Regions from separate parts of the Vreelandella sp. V005 genome, predicted to be linked through region 1. Evidence: predicted binding sites of a transcription regulator. Region 1 holds the regulator's gene; each other region holds the start of a gene.
The links. Region 1 encodes sigma-54, which starts transcription at its own class of promoters, with help from an activator protein. Its sites were predicted from a motif close to TGGCACNNNNNTTGCTNT; they were not measured.

Region 2: the regulator sigma-54 is predicted to act here: its motif matches at 2,688-2,705, upstream of urtA (urea ABC transporter substrate-binding protein).
Region 3: the regulator sigma-54 is predicted to act here: its motif matches at 2,315-2,332, upstream of ACUN8H_RS01370 (sugar phosphorylase).
Region 4: the regulator sigma-54 is predicted to act here: its motif matches at 1,912-1,929, upstream of ACUN8H_RS07660 (circularly permuted type 2 ATP-grasp protein).

What each region holds. Positions count from the first base shown of each region.
Region 1 is NZ_JBQXYA010000001.1:87,715-91,993, reverse strand. Features, by position in the region: gene ACUN8H_RS00455 (PTS sugar transporter subunit IIA) at 2-472, opposite strand; gene hpf (ribosome hibernation-promoting factor, HPF/YfiA family) at 477-785, opposite strand; gene ACUN8H_RS00445 (RNA polymerase factor sigma-54) at 885-2,297, opposite strand; gene lptB (LPS export ABC transporter ATP-binding protein) at 2,436-3,185, opposite strand; gene lptA (lipopolysaccharide transport periplasmic protein LptA) at 3,197-3,688, opposite strand; gene lptC (LPS export ABC transporter periplasmic protein LptC) at 3,700-4,269, opposite strand; gene ACUN8H_RS00425 (KdsC family phosphatase) at 4,269-4,279, opposite strand, start outside.
Region 2 is NZ_JBQXYA010000003.1:361,819-366,097, forward strand. Features, by position in the region: gene urtB (urea ABC transporter permease subunit UrtB) at 1-1,088, opposite strand, end outside; gene urtA (urea ABC transporter substrate-binding protein) at 1,197-2,588, opposite strand; gene ACUN8H_RS10280 (tripartite tricarboxylate transporter permease) at 3,023-4,279, opposite strand, start outside.
Region 3 is NZ_JBQXYA010000001.1:294,971-299,249, reverse strand. Features, by position in the region: gene dsbG (thiol:disulfide interchange protein DsbG) at 1-442, opposite strand, end outside; gene ACUN8H_RS01370 (sugar phosphorylase) at 516-2,282, opposite strand; gene nrdR (transcriptional regulator NrdR) at 2,494-2,955, shown strand; gene ribD (bifunctional diaminohydroxyphosphoribosylaminopyrimidine deaminase/5-amino-6-(5-phosphoribosylamino)uracil reductase RibD) at 2,952-4,118, shown strand; gene ribBA (bifunctional 3,4-dihydroxy-2-butanone-4-phosphate synthase/GTP cyclohydrolase II) at 4,226-4,279, shown strand, end outside.
Region 4 is NZ_JBQXYA010000002.1:530,350-534,628, forward strand. Features, by position in the region: gene ACUN8H_RS07655 (transglutaminase family protein) at 1-1,651, opposite strand, end outside; gene ACUN8H_RS07660 (circularly permuted type 2 ATP-grasp protein) at 2,016-3,497, shown strand; gene ACUN8H_RS07665 (alpha-E domain-containing protein) at 3,502-4,279, shown strand, end outside.

The DNA.
Region 1 (4,279 bases):
ATTACGGGGAGGTTTGATCACGAATTTTGGCGGTAAGTAACTCAAGTAATTCGCGCTGGCTGCCTGCTTTACGTAGCTGCTGACGGGTACCTGAATCGTTCATAATGGTGGCGACTTGCCCAAGCAGTGAGAGATGCGTGTCATCCGCTTCCTCTGGCACCAATAATACGAATACCAAGTCAACGGGGTCGCCGTCGATGGCGTCAAAATCAATGGCTTCTGTGAGCTTTAAAAACCCCGCAATGGGAGTAGTGCAGTGTGGGCTACGCGCATGAGGGATAGCCACGCCATTACCAATGCCGGTGCTGCCCAAGCGCTCGCGGCCGATTAAGCGGCTGAACACTTCTTGGCTGTCCAGGCTGGGAGTATTTTGGGCAATAAAGGTGCTGAAAAACTCCAGCACCCTTTTTTTGCTGCCCCCGGGGACGTCAAAAAGAACCCGTTCCGGGGGGAGTATGGTTTCCAACGTCATTGAATTAACGCACGCCAGCGCCTTGGGCGCGAGCTTGTGCTTTTTCCTTATGTTTAACAAGTTGACGGTCAATTTTGTCCGCTAACGCGTCAATGGCGGCGTACATATCACTGTCTAGGGCTTCGGCATGTAAATCAGCCCCTGCTGCATGCAGTGTACAGGCGGCTTGCTGGCGCTCTTTCTCCACCGATAGGGTGACTTGCACCGTGGTTATATTGTCGTAATGGCGCTCTACACGTTCAAGCTTTTCGTTGACATAGTCACGCAAGGCGTCAGTCAGTTCTACGTGATGACCAGTGATATTAACTTGCATTGACGTACTCCTTATCCATCGGACTGTACTTCGATTGTAACCCTTTTTGCCGTATTGCAAAGCCCTTGTCGAGAGTTTCCCCTTAAACGTTGACCAGCGCTAGCGTAAGCGACGGCGTTCACTGGAAGAGGGAATGCCCATCGCTTCGCGATATTTTGCCACCGTACGGCGGGCTACCTGAATTCCCCCCTCGCCTAATAGTGTTACTAAACGACTATCAGAAAGTGGTTTGCCGGGCGGTTCCTCTTGAATTAGCTTCTTAAGGCGGGCGCGGATCGCGGTGCTTGAGTGGCTGTCACCGTCCTGGCCGCTGACTTGGCTTGAAAAAAAGTATTTGAGCTCAAAAACGCCCCGAGGCGTATGAATAAATTTCTGAGTGGTTACTCGGGAGATTGTCGACTCGTGCATTTCGACGGCTTCGGCGATATCGGCCAGAATAAGCGGTTTCATGGCTTCTTCGCCATGTTCTAAAAAGCCAATTTGTCGTGTGACAATTTCGCGGCCAACCCGCAGCAAGGTATCGTTGCGACTAGAGAGGCTTTTGATCAGCCAGCGTGCTTCTTGCAGGTGCTCTTTCAAAAACTGGTTGTCTTGGCTTTTGTCAGCACGTTTGATCAGGCTGGCGTAATCGGGCTGAATGCGCAGTCTTGGCAGGGCCTCTGGGTTGAGTTCTAAGTGCCAGCCTTCATGGTCATGGCGTACGACGAGATCCGGCGTTACGTAGCTGTCGTCGGTATCGCCATAGGCGCTGCCTGGGCGGGGATCAAGACTGCGTATTAGCAGAATGACATCCGCCAATTGGGCGTCATCGAGCCCCAGGCGGCGCTTGAGCAAACGTATGTCGTCTTTACCCAATGCTTCAAGAAATTGACGCACTAAGCGACGAGCGGGCACCAGTAGTGGTGTGTTATCGGGCAGGGCAGCCAACTGCAGCATTAAGCACTCCCGCAAGTCGCGGGCAAATATCCCCGTGGGCTCGAACTGCTGGAGTTTAAGTAGAATGGTTTCTACTTCGCGCTGGCTGAGCCCTTCGATTCCCTGGTCGCGAAGCCCTTCACGGATGTCATTAAGCGGCTGGGTTAAGTAGCCATTCGCGTCAAGCGCATCGATTAGGCTTTCTGCGACTAGCTGCTCCCTGGCACCAAAATCGGTCATCGCAAGTTGCCACAGCAAGTGCCCATGAAGACTCTGGCCAGCCGCCTGACGCTCGAAGTCAGGGCCTTCGCTGCTGCCGCTGTGAGTGCCAACGTCTTGATAGGTGTCAGACCAGTCGCTGTCGACGGATAATTCGGTAGGAATACTCTCTGACCACTCTTCCTCTTTAGTCTCGCTGACGGCCTGCTCGCTAAATTCATCTTCCTGTTCCAGCAGGGGATTGGCATCCAAGGCCTGCTGAATTTCTTGACGGAGGTCCAGCGTTGACAGCTGTAGCAGGGCAATCGCCTGCTGCAGCTGAGGCGTCATGGTTAGCTGTGTGCCGATACGCAGTTGGAGAGAAGCTTTCATGACCATCTGAGAACCACTCGTTAATCAGAATGCTCCACCCTAGTGTGAGTAGCTCCTGGGCGCAAGTGCAATAAGCATGCCATTGGTAGTAAAGTTGTTGTGGAACACGATTTAGAGGCAAAAAGTTTAGATGCAAAAATCAACTCAGAGGCGAAAATCAGCGCCTAAATAAACGTCTCTCACTTTTTGGTTAGTCAGAATCGATTCGGTTGAGCCGCTGGCGATGATCTGCCCATCGCCCACGATGTAGGCGATATCGCAGATGTCGAGCGTTTCGCGCACGTTGTGGTCAGTGATGAGTACGCCAATATGACGCTGCTTAAGAGCCCGGATGATGGTTTTAATCTCGCCGACCGAAATGGGGTCAACGCCAGCAAACGGCTCATCCAATAATATAAAGGCGGGTTCCGTGGCTAGTGAGCGAGCTATTTCTACTCGCCTGCGTTCGCCGCCTGAAAGGCTCATGCCCAGGTTGTCGCGAATATGCGTGATATGGAAGTCTTCTAGCAGTGCCTCCAGGCGCTGCTCGCGATCGCTGCGGTTAAGCTCTTTGCGCGTTTCAAGTATCGCCATAATATTATCGGCGACCGATAATTTACGGAAAATCGACGCCTCTTGTGGCAGGTAGCCAATCCCCGCCGCTGCACGCTCATGCATGGGAGCGCGGGTGAGGTCTACCTCGTCGATGCCCACTTTGCCTGCATCGGATTTTACCAGCCCCACGATCATATAAAACGAGGTGGTTTTGCCCGCGCCGTTGGGGCCGAGCAAGCCAACCACGCTGCCTTGGGAAATCTCTAAATTAATGTCTTTGACCACCCGGCGACGTTTGTAGCTTTTGGCCAAGTGGTGGGCATACAAGGTTTTGATGGGCGCAGTGTCTGTAGTTGCCAAAGCGTGGCTCCCTATTGTTCGGGCTGAAGCGTCATGCGGATACGCTGGGGTTCGCTGCCGTCTACGTCAGAGCGCGCTTGGATCACTTCACGGTCAATGAAATATTCAAGACGACCGCCGGTAAAGGTATCTGCTTGTTGGATCAATTCGGCTTGGTCTATCAGCTCGACCCGACGCTCGGCGACATGATAAATAATGCGCCTTGCCCAGCCTTCCGTAGGACCTTCTTGCCCTTCGACCTGATGGCGCAAGTAGGCGCGTTCACCGGTCGAGGTGGCGCGGGAGAGCTCACCTGCCTCATTGCGTTCGATCTCTACACGATCGCCTCGTAACTGCATTTCACCTTGACGGATGTTGACATCGCCGCTGTAGACAGCGGTACCCGCGCGCTGATCAAGATCTAAACGATCGGCTTCGACTTCCACCGGGGCCTGACTGTTTTGGGCCAGGGCCGAGAGCGGCAGCGCTAAGGCAAATAGGGCAGTAGATAGCAGTGTTTTCATGGCGAATCCTGTTAGCGTTGCGTGGCCGGAGGGTGCGAGCCACGTACATTATCCGTTAGGCGAACTTGGCTTTCGTTAAGCCAAGCATCCATCCGTGACGCGCTCATTTGCTGGGGCGGCTGTTGCAGCAGCACCGGTGTTTCGCTCCACGCATGTTGGTTTAGTCCGTCATAGTGCAATAATTCAGTATCTAACTGCCAACCCTCATCCGGTGCGATCAGGCGGGCTGATCCTGACAACAGCAAGGCCTGGGTGGCCGTGTTAAGGGTGCCAATATCGGCGCTGGCCAGCCATTGACGGTTTTCGCTGTCGTATAAAATGGCTTCGGGTTCTTCCGTCCAAGTTTCGCTTTGTTGCGGCGTATGGATCAGGCGCGGTGTTTTAAGCGCCTGTAATATTTTGCCATTATCGCCGAACAGGGTTATCTCAGCGTTTTCCAACACGTGGCCTGGTTCTTGGGCCTGCGCTTCGGGATCGATAGTCGTGTCTTGGGGCCCACGCGGGTCGAGCCAAACCAGCAAGGCGCCCAACGCCATTACCAGCCCGGCTAGCCAGGCGCGTGTTTTAAACCGTTTAGTCATTACGTGCGAC
Region 2 (4,279 bases), on a different contig from region 1:
ACCGTGCGCACCAGCTGCTGCAGAATCAGGCTGATACCGAAGGTCGCAAGCAGGGTTTCCAGCGGGCGGCCTTTGAGGAACTGAATCACGCCGCGCTCGATCGCCACACCAGCCAAAGCGGCAACCATAAAGCCTGCGGGAATCGAGAGGATCAACGCCAGCCCCGGTTGGCCGGGCAGCAGTTGCTGCATCGCCCAGGTGGTGTAGGCGCCCAGCATCATTAGTTCGCCGTGGGCCATGTTGATCACGCCCATAACCCCGAAGGTGATCGCCAAGCCAATGGCAGCCAGCACCAGCACCGAGCCAAGGCTCAAGCCGAAATAGAGGGTTTCCAGGCCGCGATTGAGCTTGAGCTGCTGCTCGATCCCCGCTAGTGAAGCGGCAGCGGCATTGGCGACGACCGGATCATCACTGTTGGCTGCCCGGCTTAACGCCACACGCGAACGCGGGTGCAGGCTGCCATCCAGCGCTTCGACCCCGGCCATTTCACCGGCTTCAGCGCGATAAATCGCGACGGCCTGGGTCAGGCGATAGCGCACCTGCTCGTCCTCTTCCTGTTCGATCAAGTCGTCGAGGGTAGGCACCAGCTCACCGTCTACTTCCCCTAGCAGGCGCTCGGCCGATGTGCGGCGACGCTCCACGTTAGGCGAGTAGAGGTCAACGACCGCGATGGCACTGCGCAACTGGTTGCGTAGGTTGTTATTAATACCAATACGCTCCAGATCACGGCGGGACATCTCACCCAGCGCTTCGCCGGTCAAGACATCGGCCACCGGCCAGTCGCGGCCGCGGTTTTCCAATACCAGTACAAAGCGGCCGTCTTCAGTGCGCTGTAGGCGGCCATCCAGCAATGCCTGCAGCCAATCACGGGCGCGCTCATCGTCACTTTGCAAAATAGCGCTAATGGCTTCGCCTTTGGCGTTGTAGGACTCAACGTCCAGTGCTTCTAGCAATTCAAGGGCGGCACTGTCGTTAGCGCCCGTATTGTCAGAACCAGAGTTGTTAGCGGTGTCTGTTTGTGCCTGCGCGATGAGGGTGGCCCCCAACAGCAGAAAGCAGAGCAGCGCCAAGGAAAGGAAACGCCTCATGGGGTTCTTCCTTTGGTTATTTAAAAACAGTTATCTAAGAGGGAAAGATAGCGTGCTCCTTGCCGCGCCAACCATCGAACCACGGCGCGGCAAGGGAGGTGTTATGCCTTACTCAGCGAGTGCCGCTTCAGCTTCTTCTGCTGCGGTGCTGCCACCGCACGAGCCGTTCACGACGTTAAAGTTGCCGCACTCCATCGGCTTGCGCCAATCGGCAATCAGGTCACGCGAACCAGGCAGGTAGTCCGACCAGGCATCACCCGCCACGGTAGACGGCGTTTGCCACACGATATCGAACTGGCCGTTGTCCTGAATTTCACCGATCAACACCGGCTTGGTGATGTGGTGGTTGGGCATCATCGCCGCATAGCCGCCGGAGAGGTTCGGCACGGTCACGCCGATAATGGCGTCTTTAACGGTATCGACGTCGGTGGTGCCCGCTTTACGAACCGCTTCGGCCCACATGTTGAAGCCAATGTAGTGCGCTTCCATCGGGTCGTTAGTCACTGCCATATCGTCGCCGGTGTACTCGATCCAGGCATCGATAAAGTCATAGTTGTCGTCGTTATCGACGCTCATGAAGTAGTTCCAGGCAGCCAGGTGGCCCACCAGCGGCGCGGTATCGATACCGGTCAGTTCCTGCTCACCCACCGAGAAGGCAATGACCGGAATATCGGCTGCATCGATGCCTTGGTTGGAAAGCTCGGTGTAGAACGGTACGTTGGCGTCGCCGTTCACTGTCGAGATCACCGCAGTGGGTTTACCCTCTTCACCGAAACGGCGAATTTCGGCCACGATGTTCTGCCAATCGGAGTGACCGAACGGCGTGTAGTTGACCATGATGTCCTCGTCTGCGATGCCATGCTCATCTTTGAGGAACGCTTCGAGGATACGGTTGGTGGTGCGCGGGTAGACGTAGTCGGTACCGACCAGCGCAAAGCGCTCGATACCCACTTGATTGATCAAATATTCAACCGCAGGAATCGCCTGCTGGTTAGGCGCCGCACCCGTATAGAAGACGTTTTCCGATGACTCTTCGCCTTCATACTGCACCGGATAGAACAGCAGGCCATTAAGTTCTTCTACGACGGGCAGTACCGATTTACGCGATACCGAGGTCCAGTTACCGAAGATGACATCGACCTCTTCCTGGGCTAGCAACTCACGGGCACGTTCGGCAAATAGCGGCCAGTTGGAGGCAGGATCCACCACCACGGCTTCTAGCTGGCGGCCCAGCAGGCCACCGGCTTCGTTCTGCTGTTCGATAAGCATTTCAACGGTGTCTTTAAGGACAGTTTCGCTAATCGCCATGGTGCCCGAGAGGGAGTGCAGGATACCAACTTTAATCGGGTCATCGTCTTGAGCGATGGCCTGCGCGCTGGCTCCCATGACCGCCGCGGTGAGTAGCGCGGTGGCAAAAAGGGAAGGCGAGCGGCTTGAGCGCGCTTGTTGTTGGTAAGAGAGCGTCGAGCGAGTATGGGTATTGTGCTGCAATGTGGTCACTTGAACCTCCTTGCACCCCTTATCTCTGGGGCTTGTTTGTTGGCTTCGCATTCGAGGGGCCGATTGGAAACTCCTCAATACGTCCACTAGCCAATAGTTCTTGCAAGGGGTGCGCCAGATTGGCACAACGTCCATTTTGCAAAAGATAATCAATTACTTAGCAACAACAAGCTATTCTCAAATGTAGAACAATGCACCAATATACAGCGCCAAGCGGTGACTAAAGCACATCAACCATGCACCAATAAGTTTCTCTGCACCATATGGGCGCTCTGGGCTTTTGTATTCTGGTTAATTACTTAATACTTACTGATCAGTTACAAACGACAAGGTCAACACAACACAGTTTTGACGCCTTCTAAAAAGTATTCAAATAAAAACGGGGCGCCAACTTTCGTTAGCGCCCCGTTGCTTGAGAGTAAGCTATTTAAGTATCAATCGCTTTCAGGCGTGCCTGAAGTAGATGACTTCCCATCCATCCCACGGCGCAGGAGAGGTCCCAAGATGTAGGGCAAGATCAAGCCTAGGCCTGCAAAGACCCACAGCCCGATAGCCAGACCGCTATCCCAAAGAATCATCCAGTCGCCATCAGAGATATCCATGGCATGGCGTAAGTTCTTCTCCATCTCAGGCCCCAACAATAAGCCAAGAATCACTGGCACCAGCGGAATCTCAAGCTTGCGCAGGACGTAACCGCCCACCCCAAAGGCCACCATGAAGTAGAGGTCAAAGATGGTGTTGCTGATCGAGTAGATACCCACGAAGGCAATCATCGTGACGATTGGCAGCAGGTACATGGGTGGTACGGATAGCAGTTTGACGAAGATGCCTACCAACGGAATGTTGAGGATCAGTAGTAAGAAGTTACCAATCAACAGCGCCGCAATCACACCCCAGACGATGTCGGCATTCTGAGTGAACATCAACGGCCCTGGGGTGATATTCAACGAAATCAGTAGCGCTAACAACACCGCGGTGGTGCCGCTACCCGGCACACCTAGTGTCAACATAGGAACCAGTGCACCGCTGGACGCACCATTGTTGCCAGCTTCAGGCGCCGCCACACCGCGCGGGTCACCTTGTCCAAAATAGCCTTTCTTACCCAACACACGTTTTTCAAGGGTATAGCTGATGAAGCTACCCAGCGAAGCACCGGCGCCCGGTAGCACACCGGCCACAAACCCCAGCACTCCTCCACGGAAACTGGTGGGTAGAATGTCGCGTATATCCTTCCAAGAGAGTGAAAGCTTGTTGACCTTCATCTTTTCCTTACCACCACCTGCACGCTCTTCGATGAAGAACAGCAGCTCGGAAATGGCAAACAGACCGACGATAGCGATGATGAAGTCGACACCTTCAAAGAGCTCTAGCACGCCGAAGGTGTAGCGCTGAACGCCAGTATTGTCGATACCCACCGTGGCAATCATTAAACCAATACAGGCGGCAACCACTGTTTTGATGGGATTTTTACCGGTAATACCGCCTAAGGTAGCGAACGCCAACAGGAAGAGCGCAAAATATTCTGCAGGGCCGAACGTCAAGGCAAAATTAGCCAACAGTGGCGCCAGCAGAATCAAACCAACAGTGGCGATAAGGCTACCGATAAAAGAGGCCACGGCTGAGATCGCCAGCGCCTCGGAAGCCTTGCCTTTCTGGGCCATAGGATAACCGTCAAGACAGGTCATCATGGC
Region 3 (4,279 bases), 210 kb from region 1:
AGGGGCGAACGTCTTGCCAAAACTGGCGGCAGTAGGGGCAGTTGGCGTCCGTAAACGTGTAAATGGTACGAGGCGCATCGACATCGCCATCCTGGATCCAGTGGCTTTCGCTAAGTAACTGCCAAGTTTGGGCTTCCAGCGGCGCGCGAACGTGCTCGTCCAGTTGCGCTTCAGTAAGGTCATTACCCTCGCTGTCCATCAGTGTTCCCACCACCGCGTGCTCGCCATCCGGGGTTAGGTAAATCGCCATGTCCTGGCCCTGAACGCTGGCGCCGTAGCCGCGTAAACCGCCGGGGGCGTCAAATTGGCCATGTATTTCCAGGCCCTGGTCGGCTAGCGCCTGAACAGGGGCTGGAAGCTCGTTGGTGTCGTTCGCCGAGGTATTTCCAGTCGCGGTGAGTAGTAATAGTCCGCCAATGACGAAGGGACGTTTCAAGTGCATGCAGGTGCCTTCTTGAATAAAAAAGAGTTGAATAAAAAAATGTTGAATAAAAAGAGATGAATGAAAGGAACGGTTAGTTCGGAGCCACCAGCCAGCGTACCGCATAAGGTGGCAGGGCGCCGCTAGCAGACCAGGGATTATCTGAATCAAGTGCCTGCCAGGCGTGCTGGCTCAGCGCTTGGGTGACCGCCTCGCCTACATTCGCTAAGGGGAGCGGCAGGTCGGTGACGTTATACAGCGCGAGCAGGCGACGGCCATCATGCAGGGGGCCGCGTTCCATCGCCAGTAACTCTGGTGGCGATTCCAACACTCGCTGGGCAGCCGTGGGATGGAAACAGGGCTCTTGACGGCGCTGGTCAAGTAGCTTGTTCAAGGCGTTAAACACATCGTGGGTCGGCGTAGAGGGGCTGTCTAACAGCAGCTCTAGCTCCTGACGCTGCCAGCGCCGCCGGTTGATCGAGCGCAGCCGTCCGCTGCGTTCAACGCCTTCTACATCGTTGAGCGTGCCGGTTAGCGTATGAATATAGAGCGCTGGAATCCCTTGCAGGCTGAGCATGATCGCCTGGCTGCAGAGGAAACGGGCGATTTGCCAGGGGTCAGGCCCCCGCCGTGTGCCGCGCATGGCCTCAAACCAGGTGATGTTGATTTCGTAGGGCGTGTCGCTGCCGTCGGGGTTGCTGCGCATGCTGACAAAACCGCCAAATTTATGCATCAGCTCTAACAGTGCGTCCCGCTCGTGGTCGGGCAATAAGCCTTCCAGTGGCCGCACGCCAATGCCGTCATGGCTGGCGGTAAAATTGAGATAGGTGCAGTGATCAGGCAGCACGGGAAGACTGGTAAGCCACGTTTGTAAGGTGCTGGCTTCACCGCGCGTTAACGTGTGCAGCAACAACGGTGGCAGCGTGAACTGGTAGATCATGTGTGCTTCATCGGGCGGCCCTTTGGGGAGTCGCTCAAGCCCGAAATAGCTAATGTTCTCTTGGTGAGGCACGTTGGTTTCGGTAATCAGCAGGGTGCCGGGGGCAACGTAATCGACAATTGCGCGAAGCAACCGCACCACGGTATGCGTTTCCGGCAGATGAATGCATGACGTGCCGAGGCGTTTCCAAAGGAAAGCTACTGCGTCCAAACGGATAATCCGCGTGCCCTGCTCCAGGTAGAACAGCAGAATGCCGACAAAATCGAGCAACACATCCGGGTTTTCAAAATTTAGGTCGAGCTGGTCTTCGGAGAAGGTTGCCCATAGGTAACGGGTGCCACGCCGGGTGGAAACGGGCACCAGCAGCGGGCTGCTGCGGGGGCGAACGACCTGGGAAACATCGGTGTCGGGGTCAACTTCGATAAAGTAATCACGGCCTGGCAGGCTGCCGCTCAGGTAATCGACGAACCATAGCGATTCTCGGGAGACATGGTTGAGCACCAGGTCGGCCATTAAATCATAGTGACTGGCGAGTTCGCGGATATGCGCCCAGTCGCCCAGCTCGCTGTTCACTTCCCGGTAATGAATTACCGAGAAGCCGTCGTCGCTGCTCCACGGAAAGAAGGGCAGCACGTGTACGCCGCTAATGCGATCACCCAAGCGTGCTTGAAGAAAGTCGCTAAGCACTGCCAGCGGCGGCACGCCCTCTTCTATAATGGAATCACCGTAACTGATGACCCATTGGTCTTTTTCGCTCCAAGACGGTGCGCTTTTCGACGGGGCATCGCCGGGGGCGGACGAAAAAGGGGCAAGCGAGAGAAAGTGCTCAAGATGCTGGTTTAAACGGCGCTGTACTTCACCTGCACGCGGCCCATACAGGTGGTTGAGGTAGCCGTTGATAGTCTGCTCAAAGGGTGACATGGGTGGCTCCTGATAAACAATCTGCGACAAACGCTGCAGCTTGTGTGCCAAATCGTTACAATATGAAGTTGATACCGCGTTTAAACGCTAAGAAGCCTTCGTTTAAGGCAGCTATTACTCGTTTAGATGCCACTAATAGCTCACACATAGACAGGTTATAACACGCTAACTCGTGGAGTAGTCGACACGAGCTGACAACAGGTTGACCGCCATGCATTGCCCTTTTTGTGGTGCAAACGATACTCGAGTGACCGATTCACGGTTGGTGGCCGATGGTGACCAGGTGCGCCGTCGCCGCCAGTGCGCGAGCTGCCAAGAGCGCTTTACCACTTACGAAACCGCTGAGCTCGTGATGCCTCGGGTGGTGAAGTCAGACGGTTCACGCGAGAGCTTTAATGAAGCCAAGTTACGGGCGGGCATGCTGCGTGCGCTTGAAAAGCGCCCGGTAAGTGCTGAGTCCATTGAAGCCGCCGTGGAGCGCATACGTCAAACCCTTCGTGCGCGCGGTGATCGTGAGATCAACGCCCGTGATATTGGTGAATCTGTGATGCAGGCGCTTAAAACCCTCGATCACGTGGCTTATATCCGCTTTGCGTCGGTTTATCGTAAGTTTCAGGATTTGGACGAGTTTCGCGCTGAGATCGATCGGCTTTCTCAAGAGCCGTCAAAATGAGTGCGCTTTTCAGCCAAGACGATCACCGTTATATGGCGCGGGCGCTCAAGCTGGCACACAGAGGGCTTTACACCACCGACCCGAATCCACGGGTAGGCTGTGTGATCGTGCGCGATGAGCAGGTCGTCGGGGAAGGCTTTCATGTGCGTGCTGGTGAGCCGCATGCGGAAGTCCATGCACTCGCAGCGGCCGGTGAACGGGCTCAGGGCGCAACCGCTTATGTCACCCTTGAACCCTGCTCTCATACCGGGCGAACCGGCCCCTGTGCGGTGGCGCTCAAGGAGGCCAAGGTATCGCGGGTTGTTATCGCGATGCAGGACCCCAACCCTCAGGTCAGTGGCCGGGGTATCCGCCTGTTAGAAGACGCCGGTATTAAGGTGGCGATAGGATTGCTTGAGAGTGAAGCACGGGCGCTGAACCCGGGGTTTATCGCGCGCATGACCCTTCAACGACCTTTTGTGCGCCTGAAAATGGCGATGAGTCTGGATGGCCGAACTGCCATGGGGTCAGGAGAATCGCAGTGGATTACCGGGCCCGAAGCGCGTACTCAGGTGCAGCGGCTTAGGGCGCGTTCGAGTGCGATATTAAGCGGCGTCGAATCGATTATCATGGACGATTCGCGGCTAACCCTGCGCTCAGAACAGCTGCAGCTGGCCAATACCGATGACGTCCTTCACCGCCAACCGCTGCGGGTTATTTTGGATACGCGACTGCGTTTACCCCTGGCGGCCGCCTGTTTACGTGAGCCGGGGCGCACGTTAGTGATAACAACGCCCGCCCACTCAGCTGAAAAGCGGGCTCGATTGACCCAGGCGGGCGCTGAGGTGCATGTGCTGCCTGCCGGGCATGATGGGCGGGTTGATTTAGCCTTAATGCTGCACTGGTTAGCCGACAACGAACAGGTGAATGAACTGCTGGTGGAAACCGGGGCGACCTTGGCGGGCGCTATGCTGGATGCAGCACTCGTGGACGAGCTGCAACTGTTTGTCGCCCCCACCTTGTTGGGGGGAGAAGCCAGGCCGCTTTTTGCACTGCCAGGGCTCTCCCGTATGGCTGACCAGCGGCGTTTAACCATTCATGATATGCGAGCGGTGGGTCGCGATTGGCGTATTATTGCGTCCCCGCAGCCGACTAGCGCAACTAGCGATACCAGGGTACCCTGACGCGCGAAATCGGCGCTGACGTGACAATTTTTGGATGACGACTTTTCGTTACATACTGGCGCAACAGCTTTTTGCGGCAACGTTACGCGACAACTTTTGGAGATTCCATGGCGCACTCCTCCTCTAGAGGCTTAGCCCCCATCGCCGAGCTGGTAGATGAT
Region 4 (4,279 bases), on a different contig from region 1:
GGGGCTGCTCTTCAGGGTCAGCCCAGGGCAGTGCCGAAAGCGGTAAGCGCAGCCCCATGGGGGAGTCGCCGGGCACTAGAAAAAGATGGTCGCGCTTGAGCGGCCAGCGGCCACTCTCCCAGCGGTGGGCCTGGCTGATCGAGTGGCGGAGCGGTAGGGCATAGCCAACGACTTCGTCCAGGCCTTGTTCGAGCAGGCGGGCAAGGCGGTGACGCTCGGCGTCGTCCTTGAGGTTGGCTTCTCTTGGGTCAACGTTGACCGGCAGCGACTGCTCTTTCCAGAGATAGTAATAGGCATCCTCGAACGCCGGAATCCAGTAGCGTTCGGCGATACCCAACCGCTCGCTAAGTGCCTGGGTAAAACGTTGCGCGATGACGCTATCAGCGTCGATATTGGGGGCGCCTTCCATGCAGGCTAACCATTTTGGATCGCGCCAGAGCGGCACGCCATCCTTGCGCCAGTAGCAGGCCAGCGCCCAGCGTGGCAACGGTTCGCCGGGGTACCACTTGCCCTGCTGCTGTTGAATAGCGCTACCGGGCGCATAGGCCGCCTGTAGCCGCGTTAGCAGTGCTTCGGCACGCTCACGTTTATGCTCCCCCAGCGCTTCGGTATTCCACTGCGGGCTTTCCATGTCGTCAATGGAAACGAACGTCGGCTCGCCGCCCATGGTCAGCCGTACGTCCTGCTGTAGAAGTTCGGCATCCACATCGTCGCCGAGTTTGCAGATACGCTGCCACTGCTCGTCGCTGTAGGGCTTGGTGACCCGCGGGTCTTCGTGAATACGCGTCACTTCCATGGTCACGTCAAACGTGACTTCGCACTTGTCGGAGAAGCCAGTGATGGCCGCTGCGCTGCCCGTGGTGGGGGTGGCGGCCAGGGGGATATGGCCTTCGCCAGCGAACAGCCCCGAGGTGGGGTCAAGCCCTACCCAGCCAGCGCCGGGCAGAAACACTTCGGTCCAGGCGTGTAAATCAGTGAAATCCACCTCGGTACCACTGGGACCATCGAGTGCTTTGACATCGGGTTTCAGCTGAATCAGGTAGCCCGATACAAAACGCGCCGCGAGCCCCAAATGGCGAAAAATTTGCACCAGTAGCCAAGCGCTGTCGCGGCACGAGCCGCTGGCTAGCGTGAGTGTCTCTTCACAGCTCTGTACGCCAGGCTCTAAGCGAACCAAGTAGCCGATGTCGTCCTGCAGTCGCTGATTAAGCGCGACCAGGAAGTCGACGGTGGTGGTTGGCTCGCGGGGAACGGCCTTTAGCCACTCCATTAACATTGGCCCAGACTCGGTGATTTCGAGGTAGGGACTTAGTTCTTGGCGCAGCGCTTCCGGGTAAGTAAAGGGAATGGTTTGCGCAATGTCGTCTAAGAAGAAATCGAACGGGTTTATCACGGTCATCGGCGCGATCAGCTCGACGGCGATGGTCAGCTCCTTGCGCGGCTCGGGAAACACGACGCGCGCATTAAAGTTGCCGAACGGATCCTGTTGCCAGTTCAGAAAGTGGTCGTCGCCAGAGAGCTTAAGTGAATACGCCTCAATATGGGTGCGGCAGTGGGGCGCCGGGCGCAGCCGAATGACATGGGGTGAAAGACGCACCGGACGGTCAAAGTGATAAGTCGTACGATGATGCAAGGCAACACGAATGGTCATGGGCCACCCTCAAAAGAACCGTTATCAACCGGATGGTCGGTTGGGTTAAGGAATAACCGAACGTTTCGCAAGTATCGTTCCACTTTTACTTTTTTGCAGCCGCTATCTTAAGTAAGGCGTTTAACTAAAGTGGAAATAGCCTTGTGCACCATTTTGGCTCTCTTTGTTCGCACCAAAAGTGGGCATTAACGCATGTTAAGTCGCCCTAAAACCCCGCCAAGTAGCATTTGAGTAAGCAAACGTTGAAATATCGCAAAAGATGGTACGTATTTTGCTCTCAATTGTTGGATTGTTTTGCGCGCGGCAGGCCTACACTGAGCATTGAGGAAGTTGCCGCTTCCACCCCAGCGCCAGGAGAGCGCCCATGAGCCAAGTGAATTGGAATAACTATGCGTGTCGTGACTTTTACGACGAGCTGATGGCAGCACCCGGTCAGCCACGCGAGTCAGCGGGTGAATTGTGCAACATGTTGGCAAGGTTTAGCGCAGAAGAGTTAGCAGAGCGGAAAACCGCGGCGGAGATCGCGATCCGTACCATGGGGATTACGTTCACCGTTTACTCTGAAGGTGCCATGATCGATCGTGCTTGGCCATTTGATATTGTGCCGCGCATTATTCCGGCCAGTGAGTGGCGTAAAACAGAGGCGGGGCTCAAGCAGCGCGTTCAGGCGCTCAATTTATTTATTGATGACCTTTACCACGACCAAAAAGTCATTAAAGACAAAGTACTTCCTGCGGAGGTACTGGCGCAGTCGGTCAATTTTCGCCCCCAGTGCGTTGGCATTAACCCACCGCATGGCGTGTGGGCGCATGTATGCGGGTCAGACTTAGTGCGCGATGGCGACGGTACCCTCTACGTGCTTGAGGACAATTTACGCATTCCTTCCGGCGTCTCTTACATGCTGGAAAACCGCAACGTCACTAAGCGAGTGCTGCCGGAGCTATTTGCCTCGGGCAAGATTCTGCCCGTTGATGATTACGTGGCACAGCTTTACGACATGCTAGCCGCAATGTCGCCCCGCCCCGGCGACGATCCACAGATCGTCGTGTTGACCCCAGGGATCTATAACTCGGCCTACTTCGAGCACGCCTACTTGGCCCAGCAGATGGGCGTAGAGCTGGTGCAGGGGAGCGACCTGCTAGTCGATGATGATGACGTCGTTTACATGCGCACCGTGGCAGGACTGCGCCGGGTAGATGTCATTTATCGCCGCGTGGACGATGAGTTTATAGACCCGGAAGCGTTTAATCCTGAATCCATGCTGGGCGTGGCGGGCCTGATGCGCGCCTGGCGGGCAGGTAACGTAGCGCTGGCCAATGCGCCCGGCGCTGGGGTCGCCGATGACAAGGTCGTCTATGCATTCGTGCCGGCGCTGATTCGTTACTATCTTGATCAGGAGCCGCTGCTGCCTAACGTGCCGAGCTACCTGTGCATGTTCGACGATGACCGCCGTTATGTGCTCGATCATTTGGATGAACTGGTGGTAAAACCAGCCAATGAGTCCGGTGGCTACGGCATGTTGATTGGCCCACGCTCAACCAAAGAGACCCGTGAAGAGTTTACCCGCTTGATCAAGGCCAACCCGCGCAATTATATGGCCCAGCCGACGTTGGCGCTTTCTACGACGCCGACGCTTGCCAATGGGTTACCGCAGCCACGCCACGTAGACCTTCGGCCTTTTATACTCTCTGGGCCTGAAATTCATGTTACGACCGGAGGGCTGACACGGGTAGCGCTCATTGAGGGCTCATTGGTAGTGAACTCATCGCAAGGTGGCGGCAGTAAAGATACCTGGATCGTGGAAACCGATGACAAGGCGGCAGCGGCCGCGGTGAAAGGAGCCTAATGCCATGCTGTCACGCGTTGCTGAAAACCTCTATTGGATGGCACGTTATATTGAGCGCGCGGAAGATACCGCGCGCCTGTTGAGTGTTAACAGCCATCTCATGCTCGATTTACCCGGCCGCCTACCACTTGGCTGGGCGCCGCTGATTGAAATGACCGGGAGTTTGGAGACGTTTAGATCTCGTCACCTTGATTTTGATGAACGCAACGTGGTGCATTTTTTATGTGCTGACCCCGACAACGATATTTCCATCATCTCCGCGCTCGCGAGTGCCCGCGAGAACCTGAGAACGACCCGTGATGTCGTGCCCAGAGAGATTTGGGAAGAGGTCAATCAGCTCTATTTGAGCGTTGCTGATCATGCTGAAAATGGCGTTAGCCCACGTCGTCGCGATAGCTTTCTCAAGAGCGTGATTCGCGGTTGCCAAGCGTTAACGGGCCTCATTGAAGGGACGTTGAGCCACGGGCCGGCGCGTACCTTTATTGAATTAGGGCGTCAGTTAGAGCGGGCCGATATGACCACTCGTATCGTCGATGTGCGCTCCGCCAGCCTGTTGCCGCAAAACCCTGAGGAGCTGTTGCCGTTTGAAAACTTGCAGTGGATGAGCGTGCTGAAATCTCTCACGGCTTATCAAATGTATCGCCAACAGGTGCGTTTACGCGTGCGGGGCCCCGATGTACTGCGCTTTTTACTTCAAGACCCCAATCTGCCACGCTCGATTGCCTGTAGTCTTGAGACCCTGGGTCATGAGCTGACGCTACTTCCCCGCCAAGACCGACCCG